DNA from 4 places in the Alteromonas sp. Cnat3-28 genome. Region 3 is predicted to be linked to each of the others. Evidence: predicted binding sites of a transcription regulator. Region 3 holds the regulator's gene; each other region holds the start of a gene.
What was found. Region 3 encodes FNR, which switches genes on or off when oxygen is low (the NO sensors DNR and NnrR bind a similar motif). Its sites were predicted from a motif close to TTGATCTAGATCAA; they were not measured.
Positions count from the first base shown of each region.

Region 1 (5,737 bases), on a different contig from region 3:
CTTGAAGCCGTTGCTTCTTAGTGACTCACCCTGTTCGAGTGAGGTGCGCATTATACGCTGGAAGTTTTCCTTGTCAACACTTTTTGAAAATTTATTTTCTGAAGCGTTTCTTCTAAACTCCCGTCTTTACTGGCCTATAAAGGTAGTAGAGACTTACTTCAAGAGGCTTGCTGTTTTGCTTTTCCCCCGAAGCGGATGCGCATTTTAGGGAAATGAGCGCTCACGTCAACACTTATTTTAAAAAAAGTGTCATATTCGTTTTGAACGCTCAAAATACCAACTATTTCCAGTATTTCAGCTTATTCCTTAACCTGAACTTGCGCCACAGGTTAAGCGGCTTAGCTTTTATCTTACCTTTATAGTTACTATTAAAGTCATCGACTGCATCTAAAATACGTTCGCAATTATGTCCATCTCTATAGGCTTCATGATAATGGGCAAAGTCATCAACCTCTTTCATTAATGATGCTGGTCGCGTTAATGCAGTTTCAATGGCATTTTCTACTTCGCTTACTTCTGTGACATTAAGTAAATGTTGTCCAGGGTTTGTATTGCGATAAGTGACAACAGGTTTGTTCATCATCATAAACTCTAAAATTATAGAGCTGCTGTCACACAACATGACATCTGATTGCTGAAAGTCTTCAAGACGCACATTATCGACAAAGGTAACGTTACTATATTCATCTGCCAGCGCACGATATCTATCTAATAGTGCTTGATCGTTGAGTTTGGGATGAAATGTTAAACGCCAATTCCATTTCTTTTCTTTCACTAACCTACTAATTGTATCGACAAGTACAGGAGCTGAGGTAATGCCTTTAGAAAAAGTGGTGGCGTAGAGAATAGTGGGAACATCGTTTTCCTTCTTATATGAAGAAAAGTAGTCATCCACTTTAGCCCAACCTGTTTGATACACTTTAAAAAACTGATGCTTTGCTTCAAGCTGCTTAAAATACTCTGTGCTACTTGGCCCCTGAGTACAGTACATATCAAACCACCCGCGAATAGAGAAGTGATCATCTGTAGCGCTACTCTTCTCCCCTCGCTTGCCAATCGGATAACCGTGAAAGACTGATACCTTTATACCTGGCAAAAAGTGATAGATGATATTTCCACACGCAAATATGGCTAAGGGGTTGTATTCAATAACATCATTAATAGTATGAAGGCGAATTTCATCAGGCTTCAATAGATCGGGACATTCTCCTTCCAAAAACCACGCTACTTCGTCACCTCTAGCTCTAATGGCCTCTTGTAGTGGTCTATAAATAGGATACGCATAGGAAAGGGCAGTGAAAAATACATAGCGCTTGGGCATTACAACGTCTCGATAAATTCTATTAGCAAACTACATTATCATTTTTCTCTTTGTGATTTACTACCCTCCTCTTCGCGTGTTGCAACGTAGGATAGTTATCTGATGCTTAAAGCATTACAGGTAGGCTCTGTAACCACCCTACTAGTACCAACTCATCGGCATTGCTGTTAGAGTTTGCGTAATTCACTTTCTGCGCAATTTATATGAGTGTGTAATGCATAAATCGATTGATAGTTTTAAAGGTGTTTCTCCTACATTAGGAAAGAATGTCTATGTTGATGGCTCGGCAAGAATCGTCGGTGATGTAGTTTTAGAAGATGATGCGAGTATTTGGCCGCTGGTTGCAGCTCGTGGCGACGTGAACAAAATTCGTATTGGTGCCCGTTCTAATATTCAAGATGGCAGTGTTTTACACGTTACCCGTAAATCTGAGAAAAACCCCAACGGCTTCCCACTTATTATTGGTGAGGACGTTACCGTTGGGCATAAGTGTATGCTGCACGGCTGCCAGTTGGGTAATCGAATTCTCGTTGGCATGGGCGCTATTGTAATGGATGGTGTTGTTGTTGAAGACGATGTGTTTATTGGTGCAGGTACATTAGTACCGCCGAACAAAAGGTTAGAAAGCGGATTTCTTTACGTGGGAAACCCCATGCAAAAGAAAAGGCCGCTCAACGACGCCGAAATGGCATTCCTGAAACAATCTGCCGTTAACTATGTTGTATTGAAAGATGAGTACCTTGAAGAAGCGAACTAGTTTCGCTTCTCACCTTGCTCAACGATAGCCCTGACACGTTTTACAATATCTGAAGTATCGGGGCGCTTTTGTGTCCATATGTAGAAAGCTTCAGCCGCTTGCTCAACCAGCATCCCTAATCCATCTATTTGCGTTTTGACACCAAGTTCGGCCGCATCTCTCATAAAGCGCGTGGGTGAGTTTTTATAAACCATGTCGTACACCACTTCACAGTTTTGTAAAACACCATCATTTAAACGGCACGGCAATTCATTGCTTAAACTGGCGGCTGTTGAATTAATAATAATATGAGGCGCAACATCTGCGATATCCTCAAGCGCGACCACCTGCACTTTAGCGTTAGAGGCAGCATTTACTACTTCCTCAGCTTTTGCTTTGGTTCTATTTGCAATGGTTAAAGAAGCGGCCCCTGCTTTTATTAACGGGGAGATTACGCCACGGGCTGCGCCGCCGGCACCAATAAGCAACACGCGCTTACCCTTAATTTCCACACCGCTGTTAAGCAGATCGTTTACCAGCCCTACACCATCAGTGTTGTATCCCCACACTTCACCGCTGTCACCATTCATTAGCGTATTAACAGCTTGTGCATCTTTGGCTGCTTGGTCATCTACCTTTGCCAAGTTGAATGCATCAAGCTTAAAAGGCATAGTGACGTTACAACCTACCGCGCCTTCCTGAGCTAAAAACGCGTTGGCGGCATCTACAAAACCATCTACTGGCGCAAGTATCTTTTCATAAGAAATCTTTTCTCCCACTTGTTCAGCAAACATTTGATGGATAGTTGGTGATAAACTCTGTGCAATAGGATTTCCGAATACAGCGAATTTTTTCATGGGAATACGAGACTTATTTAATATAAAGAAGAAAAGCGATAATCGTGCTTCGCAGAGTACACCATATGAACGTATAGGTGGAGAGGAGAAAGTACGGGAATTAGCAAATACGTTTTACGACATAATGGAAACCGATCCACTCGCCAATGAACTGCTAGCTATTCACCCCCAGCCATTAGACAGAATTCGCCACGTGTTCTTTCTCTATTTAAGTTTATGGCTTGGTGGTCCTGATGATTATCAGCAGCAGTATGGCCACCCGCGTCTGCGTGCACGCCACCTACCTTATACCGTAACACCGGAGTTAAAAGCGCAGTGGATGTATTGCATGCGAAAAGCCATGTTTAAAACGGTTGAAGATATCGCCTTAGCTCAACAGTTGATAGACGCACTTGATCAACTCGCCAATCACATGGTGAATACAAAATAAAAAAGCGCGTTGAAAGGATTAACCTTTTAACGCGCAACTCCCCTGTTACTGTCTACGCTCTTTATGGCGCATAAAGTAGTGCAATTGTGAAAGCCTAATAGTTAATAAGGCGTAGAACTAATAATTAGAATGTGTAACCCACCGATAAGGTATACACCCAAGGATCTATTTCAATATCACTTACCTTTCCAGCAGCATCACCCACTTTGAAGGTTGCTTCGGTATCTATATCAATGAATCGAACCGATGCATTGACATGCCATTTGGTATCAATTTGGTAATCCATTCCCACCTGTGCTGACAAGCCAAATGAATTATCAAGCGAAAGGTCGCTTAAGCCAGCTGTTTCATTCGCACCTGTAAACTCTTCATCAAAGATAAAGGTATAGTTGATACCTGCACCAATGTACGGCTGAAACGCAGAGCTGGCATCATTAAAATAGTAGTTTGCGGTAAGGGTAGGTGGAAGGTGCGTGACTTCTCCAAGCTGGTTACCCGTCCCTAACGGGTCAGCAACAGAAAAATTAACGTCGTGCTTAAAGGGCGTTGCGGCAAGCAGCTCAATATTAATATTGTCAGTAATAAAGTACGCTACGTTTAGACCTAGCTGAGTATCGTTATCGATATTAAGAGCCACGCCAAGATCAGTTCCACCCGCGACGATGTTAGACGTCGATTCGTCAGGAGCAACGGTCGTAAGACCGCCACGAACAATCCAGTCGCCCTGCTGGTGAGCGCTAGCTAAAGGTGAGAGTGCAGCAAGTGTAAGGCAAAGTGCAGATGCAGATAAAAAGTGTTTGCGCATGATGTGTCTCTTTTGTGTTTAACTAAGATGGCGCTACTTTACGCCTGTGGTTAAGAGAAACATTGATCCAGCGCAAGTTTGATAACTCACTGAAACACAGATGATATTCCACCTTGATGTAGATCAAAAAAAACGCCGCATTAACGTTAATACGGCGTTTTTTAGTCATTAAAGATGAAAGCTGCTATCGGCGGTCCGCGTAAGGATTTAAGCGCAGCCTTATTTAATAATTAATCACCAATCAGTAGGTTTTAACCAGTCTGTCAGCTTGGCTTCGGCGCTACCCGGTGCAGGTGTATAACAATACTCCCAGCGCGCGAGCGGCGGCATCGACATTAGAATTGATTCAGTACGCCCGCCGGTTTGCAGTCCAAATAAAGTGCCCCGGTCGAATACAAGGTTAAACTCAACGTAGCGGCCCCGGCGGTAAAGTTGGAAATCACGCTCTCTTTCGCCGAAATCGGTTTGCTTACGACGTTCAACAATAGGAACGTAAGCATCGATGAAGCCATTACCAACAGCCTGCATATATGCAAATGACTGTTCAAAGCCCCATTCATTCAGGTCGTCGAAGAATAAACCGCCCACTCCGCGAGTTTCATTGCGATGCTTTAAGTAAAAGTAGTCGTCGCACCACTTTTTGTACTTAGGGTAAACATCATCGCCAAACGGCTTACATAATTTTTTAGCAGTATCATGCCAGTGTAAAACGTCATCTTTAAACGGATAAAATGGCGTCAAGTCGAAGCCGCCGCCAAACCACCAGATAGGTGCCTCGTCCTCTTTTTCTGCAATGAAAAAGCGAACATTAGCATGTGACGTTGGGATATAAGGGTTATGTGGATGAATAACGAGTGATACACCCATTGCTTGAAAGTTTCTTCCCGCAAGCTCAGGCCGATTAGCCGTTGCTGAAGCCGGCATTTGACTGCCAAACACATGAGAAAAGTTAACGCCGCCTTGTTCAATCACCGCACCATTTTTTAGTACTCGAGAACGGCCACCGCCACCTTCTTCTCGCTGCCAGCTGTCTTCAACAAACTGGCCCTTACCATCGGCAAGTTCAAGGGTCTGGCAAATGGTGTCTTGCAGCCCTAGTAAATAGCTTTTTACTTGTTCTATTACTTCAGCGGCATTTTTACCGTCCAGTAATTCTGCTGATGTCATGCTCTTATTACCTCTGCTGTGTCACCATCGCGAATGGTACTGGGTTTAGTTGCACCGCCTACTTCTCCTTCAACATAGAAAACGGAATCAGCGAATACGGCTTTTGCTTCTTCAGTAGTGGTGGCTGGCGGTTGGCCGGTCAGGTTAGCGCTTGTAGAAACTAACGGTTTACCTAACTTGTTGCACAATTCCACTACTACAGGGTGATTAGTTACGCGCACCGCTATTTTACTATGCTTGCCGGTTAACCAAACTGGCGCAGATGACGACTTAGGTAATAGCCAAGTATTAGGGCCTGGCCAGCTCGAAAAAATATCGGTGCGTCTGTCAGGGCGAATGGCGTTGTCGTTAACATAAGGCAGTAGCTGACTGTAGTTTGCTGCAATCAATATCACGCCCTTTTCTACCGGTCGCTGTTTTA
Region 1 covers NZ_JAKREY010000034.1:8,222-13,958, reverse strand. The annotation lists gene MHM87_RS19265 (UDP-N-acetylglucosamine 2-epimerase) at 281-1,192, opposite strand; gene MHM87_RS19260 (gamma carbonic anhydrase family protein) at 1,536-2,078, shown strand; gene aroE (shikimate dehydrogenase) at 2,075-2,914, opposite strand; gene MHM87_RS19250 (group II truncated hemoglobin) at 2,913-3,344, shown strand; gene MHM87_RS19245 (OmpW family outer membrane protein) at 3,469-4,149, opposite strand; gene hemF (oxygen-dependent coproporphyrinogen oxidase) at 4,384-5,316, opposite strand; gene MHM87_RS19235 (Sua5/YciO/YrdC/YwlC family protein) at 5,313-5,737, opposite strand, start outside.
Region 1: a site for FNR is predicted at 4,263-4,276, ahead of MHM87_RS19245 (OmpW family outer membrane protein). Genes of this name have one in related genera too.

Region 2 (5,737 bases), on a different contig from region 3:
TAAAAATTAATTTTTCTAAAGCGTACAATATAAACAAAAGCAAAAGGCGCGTCCGACTAAATACACTTAGGGCTATTTCGATATTTTTATTTTACTCTTGCTGTACAGGAATGCGACCAACTGGAACAACCTGTCTGCGAATGCTTGGCTGTGGCGCTAGCCTGTACAAATCACCGTTCTGCCCTACATAGGTCTTTTTAATACCGCACGCTTTAGCAATATTTGCATGTGCTTGAAGGTGTTGATGCTCGCCGTGAACCGGAATAGCAATGGTAGGTTTTACCCAATGATACATGAGCTTTAATTCTTCTTCACAGGGGTGACCGCTGGCATGAATTGGCAGCGTGCTATCTTCACTGTGAATAACCGTTACTCCCTTTGCCTGCAGCGCTTTACTTAGTCGGCCTACACTTTCTTCATTTCCAGGAATAACTATCGAAGAAAATAGCACAGTATCCCCTTTGTCTAAACTAAGGTGAGGGTGAGTGTCTTTTGCAAAACGCGCCAGCGCGGTATTTTTCTCGCCCTGGCTGCCTGTCGCTACGGCTAAAACTTCATGGGGGGGAAGATAACCTAAATGTTGGGGATCGGTCACAGGTAAATCGTCTGGCCAAATGCCCTGTTGCTTGGCAATGCCGTACATGTTCATTAACGAACGACCGTACAGCGCCATGTAGCGCTTAGTTTTCTTCGCGACTTTAGCCAGCGAAATTAGCCTTGCTATATTGCTACCAAAGCAACCTACCACCGCTCTCCCCTTTAACGGCGCGATAGTGCTTAATAGGCCGTCGTAACAATTTCTCTCTGAAATTGAAAAGCCCAGTTTTGTTGCATTGGTAGAGTCGCCAACCATGGCAAGAATATTCTCACTGCCTAGTCGCTTGTAAAGGCTAACGTCAAAAGGTAAACCTGTTATGGGGTTGGCATCAATTTTCCAGTCTGCTGTATGCAATACTGTGCCTACTGGTGTATTGATTTTTAGTGCGAAGGGTTCTGGAAGCGAATGAGTAATGGCTAGCCAGTTAACGCTAAAAGGCCCGATTTGCTTGGTATCGCCTGCATCGACTTCAATAATGGCAATACGGTTAGCCAATTTGCTCCTTGCAAGCTTTCGCCTTAACACTTCGGCGGTAAAAGACGTAGTATAAATTGGCTTTTGGAAACGTTCCCAAAGGTAAGGAATTGCGCCTACATGATCTTCATGGGCGTGGGTAATGACAATGCCAGCTAGTGCTTCTTTTTGTTTAGCAATAAATGAAGGGTTCGGAGCCACAACGCGATGCGTAGTGGCTTTGAACGTATTCTGGTTAGACGCTTGGCTGACGCCTTTGTAGGCAGGTACGAGAGGCTCATCAAAAGAAACCCCACAGTCAACCATTAACCATTGACCATCGTGACCATACAAATTGAGGTTCATCCCAATTTCGCCCGTTCCGCCTAACGGAAGAAACCACAAATCATCAGCAGATGGGTGCAACAAAACGGTTATTACCTTCTCTCAGAGCATTGAATATTAGTTTGACGTTTAAATCTATGAGCGCAGAGCCATCATTCGTGTAATTCAGCATTAAGTTGGTCTATCACTTCGGCCCACGCAGCGTCTTCAACAATGGCATCTTTCAAAAATGCAGACTGACTTTCATTCCAATAAGGCGCTTCATGAAGATGTTGGCTCTTGTTCAGCCCTCGATGTGTTTCAAAAAATTCAGCAATTTCTTCGTCTGAACTTCCTAAACCTAGTTGGCTGAATAGACTATTCATTGTGGGTTGCTCAGTAAACATAACGCCTCCTTGGGTTATCAATTAAGGGCACAATAATCGCCAGATACGTTGTACCCAACTAACTTTATTATGCCCCATTTGCTTACTGGATAATTACCCTTTGTCTTCCCCTTGAGATCACATCTTAAAGGTAGTCAGCGAACTCTTCTGGCGTAATCACCTCTCCTTCTTCAGCAGGTACAGGACATACAATGACCATTAATTCATCTTGCGTCATGCCCGGCACCCACTTAGTCAAAAACTCTTCGGTGCTTAATTCCATCGCTTCACAGTGTGCCCAGTCTTCGGTTGCCCACAAGAGTGCTAATTCAGCATCAGGCCAAACCGGAACACCATCTTCTTCATCAGTAGTTAGCATTACGCAGCCGTGCTCATCTTTAAGAATGAAGAGTTTCTCTTCCGCTTTAATTGTTGCAAGGCTTGCTTCTAGTCGTTGAAATGCGTTTTTTTCCAATAAAGGATGTAATTGTGACATAAGTTTCTCTCTTTAATTCTGCGATTCACATGCCTTTAAATTAGGCACCGTGAGTAAATTTATTGGCAGCGGTTAACACGCTTTAGACACGCTTTCTATTATCTCTGCTAGACCCACTCGTCTGACTTGCTTCATGCTGTGCACATACACCTTAAACGATACGTTTTCTAACGTTTCAATTCTGGTCACTTTCACACTACCGGGTAACTGACTCTCAACGTTGGTCGGTAATACGGCAATACCACCTTCGCTCTGTAAATTGTTGAGCGCAAGATTCAACGAATTGGTTCTTAACTTTGCATCGCGAAGTTGAGGGTAAGCAGTAAGCAACCAGTCTCTTGCCTTAGTTCCCCAATCAATAGCCACAAAATCTGCTGCATCAATAGTCTCAGACGCTTGTCCAATTCTATATAGCGCCAAATCCTGCTCTAGCAATACATCACTGTTTACTTCTTCAGATTTCAACGGTTCAGTGGAGAATGATAAGTCCGTCACCCTTTCGTGCAATTGTCGCGAAAGGGTATCTAACGTAAGAACTTCAGCCTTTACTGACCAATCGGGAAACGAGTTGTGTAGGTGGCTGAGCATCTGAGGCAATAACAGCTCGCTCGCCAGCTGTGTTGCGCCGCAAACAACATATTCAGAGGATTGAATTTGGAGCTCTTGTTTTGCTTCGTTTAGCGTTGCGCATAATTGCCTAGCGTAAGGCAGAAGTTTCTCACCAGATTGAGTGAGCTGTATACTGTTGCGTTGCCTAATAAAAAGCGTGGTATGAAAATACTCTTCAAGTAGCTTTATGCGCGCACTGACTGCAGATTGAGTAAGGTAAAGGTTTTCAGCCGCTTTACCAAAGTGACGAGTTTTTGCCACCTCTATAAAGGTGGTGAGAAAGCGTATATCCATGCTTATTGTACAACCGAATCAAAGTGGGTCTAAATTGACACAGATAATACGGCAAGTAAACACAAAAGCACAGAAGCGCACCGCTATAAACGGTACGCTTTATTAAAATTTCACCAACTCGCTGAATTAATACTCTTCTTGGTGCAGGCGACGCTGTTTGTCACGGCGTTGCAGGTCACGCTTCTGCTTTTCCTTTACAGTACTTTGACGTTTGGAATTTGGCTTTTTAGCGTGAAAATCTTCCTCTTCTACCGAGTCCCATTCATCACGCTGGTAACGATAGTCTTTACTCATTGACTTCTCTGGGTTGTTAACACACCTCAATTATTATCTTAAGCGACAAAATAGAAAACGAATTTTAATCATCGTAGCGACAAGAATTTTTGATTATTCCCATCAGTGATTTTCATAGACTTTTAACGTCCAACTCATTTACGCTCGTGTAATAGCGACGCCCGTTGCAGGGCCAATAAGTAAAAAACTACATTTTACTTTAATTTCAAGAGCTTAGGTATATCACGCTTGAGGTTATACCCTCGCACTTTCTGTATACTTTTCAAACGTAATCTAAAATTTAGTGTTAGATTTTATACCGTTAAAAATTTTTTATTGATAAGAGAAAAATCTTTTGTTTTATCTTCGTTTTTAATTATCTTAAAAGTGCGCTGAACAAAACATTACGTTGGGTACAACATGAAAAGTTTAGCTATTCGACAATCTGCAAAACCTTATATTGACCGTCAGAAGTTTCCATACGGTTTTCGTAAATCAGGTGACTTCAGTATTACTGAAGCCGATCTTCTAACCCACTACGGCAAAACACTGCTAGGACTTGAAAGTGGCGAATTGTCGCCTGAAAGTGATGATGAGAGACATTTCGTCGAATTCGTTACAGGTAAAGTAGAAGCTAGCAATAACCTAGAAAAAGCCTGGGCGAAATACGTCAGATTAGCAAGGGGTAAAAAGCACTTCTACACCCTTCACAGCAGTGCGAGTAACCAATCAGACTATGATGAAGATTACTCTGATGAAGAATTCGATGTAGCATAATGCTACAGCATTACTAAAAAGCTCGCTCCGGCGAGCTTTTTTGTTATTGAACAAATGATCTCAATCAACTTCAGACAAGAACAAAATGAAGAAACATTAAGGACTGTCTACACTTAGTAGTAATACAGAGTGATGTGCAGTGAATTGTGCATTTCATTCTGAAAAACGAGCCCATGCAAAGGAGGCGCAACGATGATCATTAGTTCAAAACAGCTTACTCACTTTTCTATACATGCCCTTGATGACAAAGTGGGCGGCATCCGCGATATCCTTTTCGATGACGAAACCTTCACTGTTCGCTACTTGGTCGCAGATACCAATACTTGGCTACCGCTTAGCCGTAAAGTGGTGATATCACCTATATCTGTCAAACAGTTAGATGAAGATAGTGAGTCTGTTCATATCAATATGACAGTTGATACATTAAAAAACAGCCCCTCTATTGACGAACATAAGCCTGTGTCACGTGAATACGAAGAAAATCTCTTCAAATATTTTGGTTACGGATACTATTGGATTGGACCAGGAGCTTGGGGGGAGTTCGCACATCCAAATGAACTGGTCGAATTACAGCGCGCTGAAGAGTCTGAAACTGAAAACCCGAAAAAGAGCACCAACCACCTAAGAGCAGTGGGCGAAGTTGGTGGATATGAAGTTGCTACAACCACTGATAACGTGGGCCACATCAGTAACTTTGTCATTGACACCGAGAGCTGGAAGATAGTCATGCTAGTGGTAGATACCAACAACTGGCTTCCGGGTGGCAAACATCTCGCACTTCTACCTAGCGATATTGAAAGTATCGACTGGGCGGCGCACAGCGTAGTAGTCAATTTAAGTCACGACGAATTGGTTGATAGACCTGAAGTGGAAAGTGAAAAAATATCTGAAGAAGGCTATGTGCCTATGCTTTGCGAGCAATTGAATAAAAACGGAAATTAATAACCGAAGAATGTCACTGTTGGCGATTTTTAGTTAGGAACTTTACAATGTCCGTTGTTGAAGGCGGACATTGTAGCTTAGGATACAAAAAGAAGATTACTCGCAGAAAAATTCGTACATCAAAGCAATCAAACGCTTGACGCGCTCGTCTGCTAAGCGGTAGTAAATAGTTTGACCTTCCCTTCTTGTGGCCACCATCTTTGATTCTCGCAATAAAGCAAGATGCTGAGAAATCACTGGCTGCGAGACGCTAACAACTTCGAGAAGTTCGGTTACCGATTTTTCCTCTTTCAGCAACGAACAAAGCACCATAAGGCGTGTTTTATTCGCGAATTGCTTTAGGAAGATTTCGGCTTCCGCAGCGTGTTCCATTATATCATCTGAACCTATTACCATATCCTCGGACATAAGCACTCTCTATCTGTAAAGTATTTCGGCACCAATTTAGCCATTTACTATACTAAAGTATAAGACATTTTGCCGACCTGCCAATTTATGCGACGAATCCCTGTATTTTACATTGTTTTATTACGCTGACATCAATATATTAGATTTTACTTATTTTAACCAAGTTTAGGCAAAAAG
Region 2 covers NZ_JAKREY010000032.1:5,290-11,026, forward strand. The annotation lists gene MHM87_RS19000 (ribonuclease J) at 92-1,480, opposite strand; gene MHM87_RS19005 (DUF2789 domain-containing protein) at 1,549-1,782, opposite strand; gene MHM87_RS19010 (DUF2750 domain-containing protein) at 1,907-2,257, opposite strand; gene MHM87_RS19015 (LysR family transcriptional regulator) at 2,330-3,160, opposite strand; gene MHM87_RS19020 (hypothetical protein) at 3,287-3,454, opposite strand; gene MHM87_RS19025 (DUF413 domain-containing protein) at 3,854-4,210, shown strand; gene MHM87_RS19030 (PRC-barrel domain-containing protein) at 4,403-5,152, shown strand; gene MHM87_RS19035 (metalloregulator ArsR/SmtB family transcription factor) at 5,249-5,560, opposite strand.
Region 2: a site for FNR is predicted at 4,265-4,278, ahead of MHM87_RS19030 (PRC-barrel domain-containing protein). Genes of this name have one in related genera too.

Region 3 (5,737 bases):
ACCTGGGAAGCGACGGTTCCAGTCTTGAAGCATAGCCTTTATGTTTTGGCGCTGTAGGTTTTCTTGTGAGCCACAAAGGTTACACGGAATAATCGGAAATTCAGCGGCCTGAGAATATTTCTCGATGTCTTTTTCTGTGCAGTACGCCAATGGACGAATAACGATGTGTTCACCGTTGTCGCTGACTAGCTTTGGCGGCATAGACTTAAGCTTGCCACCATGAAACATATTGAGGAAAAACGTTTCTAGCATGTCGTCGCGGTGATGACCTAATGCAATTTTAGTCGCACCTAACTCTTTTGCCGTGCGGTACAGAATACCACGGCGCAAGCGAGAACAGAGAGAGCAAGTCGTCTTTCCCTCTGGAATTTTGTCTTTAACAATAGAGTAGGTGTCTTCTTCTACAATTTTGTAGTCAACGCCAATGCTTTCTAGATATTCAGGCAAGATATGTTCTGGGAAACCAGGCTGCTTTTGGTCAAGATTAACCGCAACGATATCAAAGTGAATAGGCGCAATCTTCTTTAAAAACAATAAAATATCTAGCATGGTGTAGCTGTCTTTACCGCCAGATAAACACACCATTACTTTGTCGTTGTTTTCAATCATACCGAAATCGCCAATGGCTTTACCCACATTGCGGCGAAGTCGTTTCTGAAGTTTGTTGAAGTTGTACTTTTGCTTACTTTGCGCAGCATTTAATGGCGACGCGTCAGCACTGTTTGTGCCTAAACTCATAATTAACTAGCTTGGTTTGTGATAAAGCCACCATTATACATTAAAGCGGCTTTTCGAGACCATGCTTGTGAAGTTAAATTTGTTGGTGACATACCGTGTTGGCCGCTAAGTAACGGCAAACACGGGCTATGTAGACTTGATGAAAAGACTACACCGACAACGGCGACACAAATCCATCAGGCTTAATTGCAAGCACATCGCAATTGAGTTCGTCGATTACGTGTTCTGCAGTGTTACCAATTAGGGCCGCTGAAATTCCCACACGGCCAACGGTACCAATAACAACCAGCTCTGCATCCAGTGTTTTTGCCACTTGTGGGATAACTTTTTCCGGAAGGCCTTCTCTTACTACGCATTTGTTTTCAGGAATACCGTACTTTAACGCGTGACTACGCATTTCTTTTAAATGATGATTTTTTACCGCGTCGTGATAGGTATCGGGGTCGAACTCAGGCACTTCTATGGCGATATTAAGTGGTGTAGAAGGGTAACTGTTGACCAAATTTACGCTACCTTTCAATAAAGAGGCGTAGTCGTTAGCAATGAGGGTGAGCTTATCGTTAAGTGCGGCATGCTCATCGTCTTCACTGCCTACGTTTACTGCAGCAATAATCTCTCCTCCTTCTGGCCAGTCGTGCTCTTTAACGAGCAATACTGGCCGAGGGCATTTACGCATTAAATGCCAGTCGGTGGGGGTGAAAATAACAGAAGCAAGATCGTCGTGCTTTTTGGTTGCCTTTACCACTAAATCTATCTGATTGTTTAGGGTGTAGTAAATAATCGACTCATACGCACGATTATTCCATTCTACAACGATATCAGTTTCAGTGAATCCTTGTTCTCTTAAGTGGGTGGCAAGCCATTTTGCATGCTCCTTTGTAACTGCATCGCGCATTGACTCGCGCTCATCCGGGCTAAGCATGGTCGTCATATCATAAGATAAGTCGTATACCACCATCATTGCGGTAACTGAAGCGCCTGTTTTTGAAGCGAGTTCATAAGCTCGGCTTAGTGCAGGTTGGTTATCGCGCTCGGCATCTACCACGGCCAGAATTCGTTTACACTCAATCATAACGTTCCCCTAACTACGAAACTTAGTAGCGGCTGTCGAAATCGAAGCTTTCTAATACTAACTATAAACGACATTGGGAAAAACGTAAGTTGTTTTAGATCAAGAATTTTACGAGGCGACCATGAGTGAACCTACCTAATTGAATATGGAGCAACCGGCGTGGCGCTGAAAGGGTAGATAGGTGGCTAACACATGTGTCGTCCTAATATAGGTTGACAGTTATTAGGCCAGCTCTCGAAGCTGGCCTTTTCTATTATGCACTGCGTTAGGCGTTTCCATATCTAATGCTAAGTGCGGTCTCATTTCATTGTAAATATTGATTGATTCGGTAACGAGTATTTTCAACTCTTCGATTGTTTTACATCGGTAGAGTAAGAACTCTTGCTTAAGTATACCGTTTATTCGTTCTGCTAATGCATTTTGATAACAGTCGTAACCATCTGTCATTGACGGCTGGATCCCATTCGCATTCAACTCATTCTGGTAGATAGCTGAACAGTATTGTAGCCCTCTGTCTGAGTGGTGAACACTGTTACCTGCATATCGTTTATCTCTGACGGCCATCTTCAGTGCTTTGACTACATTTTCAGCCCTCATGTCCAAGCTCAAGTGGTGCCCTACAATTTTACGCGTGCTAGAGTCTGTTACTAACGATAGATAGTGTACACCTTGGTCGGATTCGAGATAGGTGATATCGCTAACAAGCACATGCTTTGCATTATGCAGACCTTCTTCCTTAAGTAAATTTGGATGCTTTTTCATCCAATGTTTACTGAATGTAGTTTTGGTAAAGCTTTTCTTTGGCTTAACGAGTAGCCCCTCGCTCCTTAAGTAAGTAAAAAAGCCATCTCGACCTAGTTTAATCCCATGCTCAACCAACTTTGGTTTTATAAGTTTATAGAGCTTACGCGTCCCTATTTGCGGCATATACTTGCGCCAGTAAAGTACCCAATCTTTAATTATCGATAGCTCTGCTCTTCTACATTCCATGCGAGAAACAGCCTGGTAAACCGACTGTCTCGATACTCCCACAACCCGGCATGCTGCCGCCAAATTTATTTCTTTTCTTTTTTTGGCTTGCCAGACGTACCGGATAAGTACTTTTTTCTGAGACCCGCTCCATACTCGTTATCCATAATATCTACCATTCCATTAAGGATTTTATTACGGAGCTTTTCGTCAGCTAATTCTCTCTCGAGACGTTTTATTTTTTCGGCTGGTGTTTCTTTTGAACTTGGCATAAGTGGATGCTGAAATGGTTTCGACCAGTCGAGTCTACCATGCTTTCTGAGCCAAACCAGTACCGTCGACCTTCCTTGTATTCCGAAGTGAGCTTGTGCCTGTTTATAAGTGAATTCGCCTTTTTCTACACGCTCAACCACACCCAATTTAAAAGCTAAGGTGTAATCACGCTGTGTGCGCTTAGGTCTTTGATTACTTGAAGTTGTCATAAAGAAGTCCTCTTTATGTCAACGTATTTTAGGACGGGACAACAGGTTACAAAAAAGCGCGCTTAGTGCGCGCCTTATTTAACACTTAAAAAGGACTAACCGCAGACAACGCTAGGGCCGTTAAGCGCCGCTAGTTTGGTGTTTAGCCTATCGAAATCCAAAATAGTAATAAGCTTGCCGTCTACTTTTATGATGTTGTCTTTTTGAAAACGGCTTAACAGACGACTAATCGTTTCAATCGTTAACCCTAAATAGTTTCCAATTTCGTTGCGCGTCATGGTTAAGTGGAATTCTCTATGGGAAAAGCCACGCTCTTCAAAGCGCTGAGAAAGATGTGATATAAAATACAATAAACGCTCTTCTGCGGTTCGCTTGTTTAAAAGCATGATCATGTCGTGATCTTGTTTTATTTCAGCGCTCATGAAGCTCATGATTTGGTGGCGCAGCTTTGGAAATTGCACTGACATTTCGTCGAGGGTCTCGTAGGGAAGCTCACACACCATGGCAGTTTCTAACGCAGAGGTATAGCTTTGGTGTTTGTTCTCTCTTAATGCATCGAAACCGATAATGTCACCAGGAAAGTGAAAGCCGGTAATCTGTTCTTCACCTTCGGTATTAGTCACAAATGATTTGAATGAACCGGTTCTCACTGCAAATAGAGAACGGAATTTATCACCAGTTTGAATCAGCGTGTCACCTTTATGAAGCGGCTTCTTGCGTTCAATAATATCGTCAAGAGACTCGATTTCTGTTTTGTTTAACGCCACCGGTAAACACAGGTGACTGAAACTACAGTTTTGACAGTGAATAGAAAATTGGCTTCCTTTGCTCATAATGCACGCTCTCTAAAAGAATACCCGACAATAATACACCCATTTTTAAACGATTGCGCCATGAATAAGATAAGCGGCATATATTGCCATTATTACTGCAATAATTTGTCTAAAATGATTATGTTGAAAACTTCGAACAATATATTGGCTACCAGCGCTTGCAGCGAGCAAGGTGGGTAATGTACCCAAACCGAAGAAGAACATAATAGCAGCGCCTTCTAGCGCGTTACCCGCCGCGAGAGACCAGGTAAGTGTGGAATACACCAAACCGCAAGGAAGCCAACCCCAAATAAAACCATAAGGCAACGCACTTAAAGGGGTCTTAAATGGCAAAAAGCGTTTTGAAAGCGGCTGGACTTTGGAAAATAGGCCTTTACCCGCATTTTCCAGCACTGTTAAGCCAGTCCACCACTTACCCAAATAACACGCCAGTAGAAGCAACATGATTCCGCTAAGTAGGGAAAGGGCATAGTTGGCAAGAGGTATATAATCTGCTGCAATTTTTCCAAGTGCCCCGGTTATTGCTCCGGCGATAGTGTAGCTCACTATACGTCCCATGTTATAGGCAAGGGTATAGGGTAGTGCTGAAGCGCCTTTAGGCGATACCATCCTTAGCGCAGCGACAATTCCACCGCACATTCCCACACAGTGAACTCCACCGGCTAAGCCGATAAGAAAGGCAGAGAAGTAGTTAATCCCTTCCATGTGGCGCTTGGCTTTTGTCTACTTTACTGTCTTGAAGTTGCTTGCGTTGCTCAGCTAGCTTTTTTTCTTCTGGCGGAAGATCATCGTCAAACAGTATGCTATAACCTTGGCGATCTAAATCTTCAAATTGATTGGTTTTCACCGCCCAAAAGAATATCACGATAGCGACGGCAACAATGATGATGGCGATTGGAATTAATACGTAAATAATACTCATGCTATTTGCTCAAGAGTCGCGTTGAGTTTGTGACCACAATGATACTGCTTAACGACATACCAACAACAGCCATCCACGGTGAAAGTAGGCCTGATACGGCGAAAGGTAAGATCAAAACGTTGTAACCTACCGACCAGCCAATATTTTGCCTTATTTTTTGCTTCACTTGGTGCGCAGTTCGAATAAGTTCTGGTACAGAAAGCAGCTGATCGCCAAGCAGTATCACGTCGGCGGCAGTTTTAGCCACGTCTGTGGCATTACCCACTGCAATTGCCACATCAGCACTGGCAAGAACTGGAGCGTCGTTAATACCGTCACCCATCATCATCACTTTCGCGCCAGATTGCTGCATAGCTTGAACGGCTTCGTACTTTTGCTCAGGTGTTAGGCCACCTTTAGCGGTCGAAATTGGCAATGGTGCGGTAAGCGCATTAACGTTTTGCTGTGTATCACCACTTAAAACGGCGAGGGTATGGCTTGCAGCTAATATATCGAGAGTTTCTTGCGTATCTTCTCTTAGTGAATCCTTTACTTCATACGCCGCCATAATACGCCCCTTAACCGTGAGAAACACGTTAGCTGAAGGGAACGCTTCAATGAGTTTTAGCTGAGATTCGTGAACGCTGAATGCTGCAGAACCCATAGAAAACAACGTGTCATTGATCTCACCGCTGATACCACCTCCTGGCGTAACGGTAAAATTAGTCACTTTGTGTACCGT
Region 3 covers NZ_JAKREY010000001.1:106,067-111,803, forward strand. The annotation lists gene ttcA (tRNA 2-thiocytidine(32) synthetase TtcA) at 1-738, opposite strand, end outside; gene uspE (universal stress protein UspE) at 887-1,810, opposite strand; one part of gene MHM87_RS00530 (IS3 family transposase) at 2,033-2,910, opposite strand; one part of gene MHM87_RS00530 (IS3 family transposase) at 2,910-3,261, opposite strand; gene fnr (fumarate/nitrate reduction transcriptional regulator Fnr) at 3,357-4,094, opposite strand; gene MHM87_RS00540 (sulfite exporter TauE/SafE family protein) at 4,140-4,799, opposite strand; gene ccoS (cbb3-type cytochrome oxidase assembly protein CcoS) at 4,786-5,016, opposite strand; gene MHM87_RS00550 (heavy metal translocating P-type ATPase) at 5,018-5,737, opposite strand, start outside.

Region 4 (5,737 bases), on a different contig from region 3:
TGCATCCAGGCTGGCTCACCGCAAAGATCTGTATAGCCGGTGCCGTTATCGACACATGCAGAAAGTAACTTTTCACCGTAAATTTGATACGGACCAACAGTGGTAAGTACAACGGCTGTGCGCTTCGTCAACGCATTTAGCGCGTCATCATCATCACCATCGGCTACAATGCTAGCAACGCTTTCACTAATGCCTAGCTTCTTTTTTACGCCGTTGAGTTTAGCTTCGTTTCGGCCTGCGACCGCCCACTTAACGTTGTCATCGCTGCCATACTGAGCCTGAAAATATTCAGCTACTAACTTACCCGTAAAACCTGTAGCACCGAAAATAACTACATCAAATTCCCGTTCGTTACTCATTGTTTTGTCCTGTTTTATCTCGTTTCGACACGTGTCATCAATATGCGTTACTCAATATACGCACAAGCACCCATATCTATCATTTTTTTCGGTAATATTTGTCTATTCACGAAATTAAATGGTGAGCATAAAAAAGCGTTAGCTTAATGATTCTACAAACTCAGCAAGCCGTGAAAGCCCTTCCTCCAAGCGTTCAATGCTAGTGGCGAAAGACAGTCTTACGTAATGGTTGGCATTGTGCTCACCAAAATCATTACCCGGCGTAAGCGCTACGTGATGTTGTGAAAGTAGGGCATCACAAAATTCAATTGCACTTAGCCCTGTGTGCTTAATATTGATGTAGGCGTAAAACGCACCGTCAGGCTTTGCATCTAAACCAAGCCTCATATTTTCAAGTGCACTAAAAACAAGGGAAGCACGCTTTTCCAGCGTATGGCGGTTTTGCTCGCATTGCGCCAATGCTTCTGGTTTAAAGCACGCAAGAGCGGCTTTTTGCGATAGGGTAGAGGGGCAAATAAACAAATTCTGCGCGAGTTTTTCAACGATGGGCGTCATTGCTTCAGGTACCACACACCAGCCAAGACGCCAGCCGGTCATGCCAAAATATTTGGAAAAACTGTTTATTACGACCACTGTTTCTTCAAGCTGTGCATTGGCAAGTACGGTTTGAAGTTTGGTATCAGTGCCCAAGGTCGATTGGGAAGCGAATGTATCATTGCGTACATCAAGATCAGCCGAAAGCGATAGATCCAAGTAAATTTCGTCAACAATTAAAAAGCCACCTTTGGATTTGCAGTACTCGCCAATTTTAGTCAACTCTTCTGCATCTATAACCGTACCAGTAGGATTGGCAGGTGTGGCAATAAGTACGCCTTTCGTGTTGTGCTTCCAATTATCGGCAACACTTGTTGCGGTTAGCTGAAAGTTATCCTCACTGCGTGTTGGTACCAGCGTTACCTCTGCGCCAAATGCGTTTAAAAAACGTCGGTTACAAGGGTAAGACGGGTCGCCCAATATCACGTTGTCGCCTGGTTCAACCAAGGCAGCACTTGCCAAAAGTAAAGCGCCAGAAGCCCCAGCGGTCACGACCACTCTAGAAGGGCTTAACGCTACGCCATGTTTAACTTCATAAAAGCGTGCAACGGCTTCACGTAGTTCAGCCATGCCCAGCGCCGAGGTATAGGGAAAAACTGGGGCATTTAAGCTTTCTTTCATTGCGGCAAGAACTGCTGCGGGTGCGCCGAAATCAGGCTCGCCTAAATTAAGTCTTATAACATCTTTACCTTGCTGTTCTAGTGCCGTGGCTTTTTCGCCATAGGCCATAGCAAGAAACGGAGAGATCGCTGTAGCGCGAGAGGCAAACTTCAAAATAAAACCCTTATTAGTAGTGCCAATTCAAACTGTACCGCAATTAGGGATCACTCTTGGTTATGATTCAAGGGAATTCTTCGAGAAGTACAATTAACTCGCTGACTTACTTCATAGCTAACTATTTAAACGAACAAACTTTTCGGCCAACTCGTCTAGTGATTCTTTATTGTGCGGGTCAGGCTTAACAACATCTATTGGGCATACCGCTGCGCAAGTAGGCGCATCGTAATGCCCCACGCATTCTGTACAGCGTAACGGGTCTATTTCATACACTTTATTACCCATGCTTATAGCGGCATTAGGGCATTCGGGTTCGCACATGTCGCAGTTAATGCAGCTATCAAGAATAAGCAGTGCCATGCATTATGCCTCGCTCGCGTTTTCGGGTGTTACTGCACTAGGAGCTTTTCGAAACGGATTGCGGGTATCAACGCCTTCATCTAAATTTCGCAGCAGTAGGGCAAAGTTTAGAGACACATCGCTGGGTATCGGTATTCTTACTTGGTGTCCTGAACCCTTAGCATCCGTAATAGAATGGTTTCTCTTATCCAGCATCTCATTTAGAGTAAAGGTAATGTTGCCGCTTGGCGTCATCAACTCAAGCGAGTCACCTACACAGAATTTGTTTTTAACGTTTATAATTGCATAGCCAGACTCTTCACAACGGTCAATCACTTCACCAACAAATTGCTGTTTATCGCTGACTGAGTGGCCATACTCATAGTTCTGATACGCGTGGTGCGCATGGCGACGCAAGAAACCCTCGGTATAACCTCGATGAGCTAAAGTATCCAAGCTTCCCATTAATGTACTATCAAAAGGCTTTCCTGCTACAGCGTCGTCAATTGCTTTTCTATAGACTTGAGCGGTTCGGGCACAGTAGTAATGTGATTTAGTGCGGCCTTCTATTTTTAAACTATGCACGCCCATTTGGGTTAACCTGCCAACATGTTGCACGGCACGCAAATCTTTAGAATTCATAATATAGGTGCCATGTTCGTCTTCAAAAGCTGGCATCAGTTCTCCAGGCTTTTCCTTTTCTTCTAACATAAACACTTTGGGGCTTGGCGTGCCTTCACCAAGGGTAGGAATTACCACTTGAGGTGCTGTAACTGCCTTATTAATCTCATTGGTTAGAACGATGTCGCCAGTTTCGTTTTCCTCGCCTGCCTTAACATCGTAAGACCATCGACAAGCATTGGTACAAGTGCCCTGATTCGGATCGCGTTTATTCATATATCCAGACAATAAGCAGCGCCCCGAATACGCCATACAAAGCGCGCCATGCACAAACACTTCCAATTCCATGTCTGGAACATGCTCGCGAATAGTTTCAATTTCTTCCAAAGAGAGCTCTCGGGACAAAATAACGCGCTCTATGCCTTGTTTCTGCCAAAACTTCACCGTGGCGTAGTTCACCGCATTGGCCTGTACACTCAAGTGAATAGGCATTTCAGGAAAGGCGTCGCGCACCATCATAATAAGCCCTGGGTCTGACATAATTAACGCATCGGGCTTCATAGCAATTACTGGTGAAATATCTTTAAGGTAGGTACCTAGCTTACTGTTGTGCGGAGCAATGTTGCTTACTACATAGAACTTTTTACCTAAAGCATGTGCTTCTTCTATGCCTATCGCTAAGTTCTCAAGGCTGAATTCGTTGTTTCTTACGCGAAGCGAGTAGCGTGGCTGCCCAGCATAAACAGCATCAGCGCCATAGGCGAAAGCGTAGCGCATATTGCGTAAGCTACCCGCAGGTGCAAGCAATTCTGGCGCGATTAACGTTTGTTTTGGCAATGTTGAAACTGAGTCTTCACGTAGGTTAGAAGAGCTGCGATTAGGTGATAATTTTGAAGTCATAGATAAAAACCGCTACTAGACGCTTTAAACAAGGCGGCGGATTTTATAAGCCGTAAAATACCTCTACAACTCAAACAAAGCTTGGTGTTGACCAAGATCAAATAATTTGTTGTCGCTTGTGTTTTTGAATGTTTAAACGGCAATTGAGCAGAGTCAATGCCAGCTGTTTTCTTCCATATAGTTGCGTTTTTAGTGCATTACCTTCGGTAGGAAAAACCAAGCCTGTTCACAGCTAAATAACAAGCAAAAAAAGCGCATTAAACGATGAACTACCATGGGCAAAACCCACCACATAGGGTAGGCTAGAAATTCACAATAATAAGGACTAACTGCATGCTGCAATTGAACATTTTTCATAAAGCGGCACGACAAGTAAAAGCATCGGGCAAATCGGCCATTGCGATTACGGTATTATTTGTCGTGTCTACGTCTTCCGCATTGGCTGCGCTGCCAAGCATTGGTGAATTCACCAGCAATATGACCAAAAAAGATGGTTTAATTCCTGTTTACTATGACGATGAAAGTGACAAAGTTTACTTGGCGGTGCCAACAGACCACGCCGAATACCTGTTTCAAAGTAGTTTGCCGTATGGCGTAGGGTCTAACGACATTGGCCTTGATCGCGGCCAGCTAGGCAATACGCGTTTAGTAAGCTTTGGAAAATTTGGAAACAAGGTTTTATTAAAGCAGCACAACACCAAATATCGAGCAGCTCACGGCAGCGACGCTGAGAAACAGAGCATTGATGAAGCCTTTGCTGATTCGGTTATTGCAGGTTTTACGCTGGTAGCCAAAAACGACCGTGCCAGTCTAATAGATTACACACCGTTCTTATTAAGCGATATTCACGGCATTGGCAATCGCTTAGCGGGAACTAACCAAGGCAGTTTTAGCGTAGATAACATGCGAAGCGGCGTGTATTTACCTAAAACCAAAGGCTTTGAAAAGAATACTGAATTAGAGGCTTTAGTCACCTTTGCAGGTAAGAAGCCAGGCGAATACATGCAGCAAGTTACGCCCGACCCAGAAAGCTTGTCGGTGCATTTGCATCATTCGTTTGTGGCACTGCCCGACGACAATTACACGCCCAGAGAGTACCACCCGTACTCGGGCTACTGGAAATTCAGTTACTTTGATTATTCAACGCCTATCAGCGAGCCTACTGAACAGCGTTTTATTACCCGCCATCGTTTAAATAAGAAAACCCCGCATGCTGCAATGAGCGAAGCAGTCGAGCCTATTGTGTATTACCTAGATCCTGGTATTCCAGAACCCGTAATGACCGCGCTTAAAGAAGGGGCGAGCTGGTGGAATCAAGCCTATGAAGCCGCAGGCTACAAAGACGCGTTTCAGGTGAAAGTATTGCCCGAAGGTGCCGACCCAATGGACGTGCGCTATAACGTAATCAACTGGGTACATCGCGCAACGCGCGGTTGGTCTTATGGTTCGTCGGTTGTCGACCCGCGCACTGGTGAAATTATCAAAGGTCACGTTACGCTCGGCTCATTGCGTGTAAGACAAGATTATTTAATTGCCCTTGGCCTAACCAGTCCTTTTAAGGACGGCAGCACCGACACCACTGCACAGCAAGAAATGGCTTTAGACCGCATTAGGCAGCTTTCAGCCCACGAAGTAGGGCACACATTGGGTATAGCCCACAACTTTGCGGCAAGTGAAAATAACCGTGCGTCGGTAATGGATTATCCTCATCCCAAAATTAGTATTAGAAACGGCAAAATTAGCTTGGAAGGTGCGTATGATAAAGGCATAGGCGCATGGGATATTCACGCCGTAGCGTATGGCTATCAAGATTTTGCCAGCGACGTAGAGGCAACCGAAGCCTTGGCAAAAATTATCGTAAAAGGCCGTAATGAGGGTTTAAGTTTTAAGTCAGATCCCGATACCCGCAGTAGTCGCCATGCATCGGCAAACGGCCATATGTGGGAAAACGGTAGCAATCCGCTAGATGCTTTCGATGAAATTTCACAAGTACGCGAACTGGCGTTAGCCAATTTAGGTTTAGACACCTTAAGCCCAAATAGCAGTTTATCCTCGCTTGAAAATGCTTTAGTGCCTATTTACTTACTCCACCGTTATCAGTTAGAAGCCGTTGCAAAGCAAGTCGGCGGCTTAGTGTATGAATACGA
Region 4 covers NZ_JAKREY010000015.1:78,232-83,968, reverse strand. The annotation lists gene MHM87_RS15050 (saccharopine dehydrogenase NADP-binding domain-containing protein) at 1-359, opposite strand, end outside; gene MHM87_RS15045 (aminotransferase class I/II-fold pyridoxal phosphate-dependent enzyme) at 498-1,727, opposite strand; gene MHM87_RS15040 (YfhL family 4Fe-4S dicluster ferredoxin) at 1,845-2,090, opposite strand; gene yegQ (tRNA 5-hydroxyuridine modification protein YegQ) at 2,094-3,590, opposite strand; gene MHM87_RS15030 (zinc-dependent metalloprotease) at 3,924-5,737, shown strand, end outside.
Region 4: a site for FNR is predicted at 3,678-3,691, ahead of yegQ (tRNA 5-hydroxyuridine modification protein YegQ). Genes of this name have one in related genera too.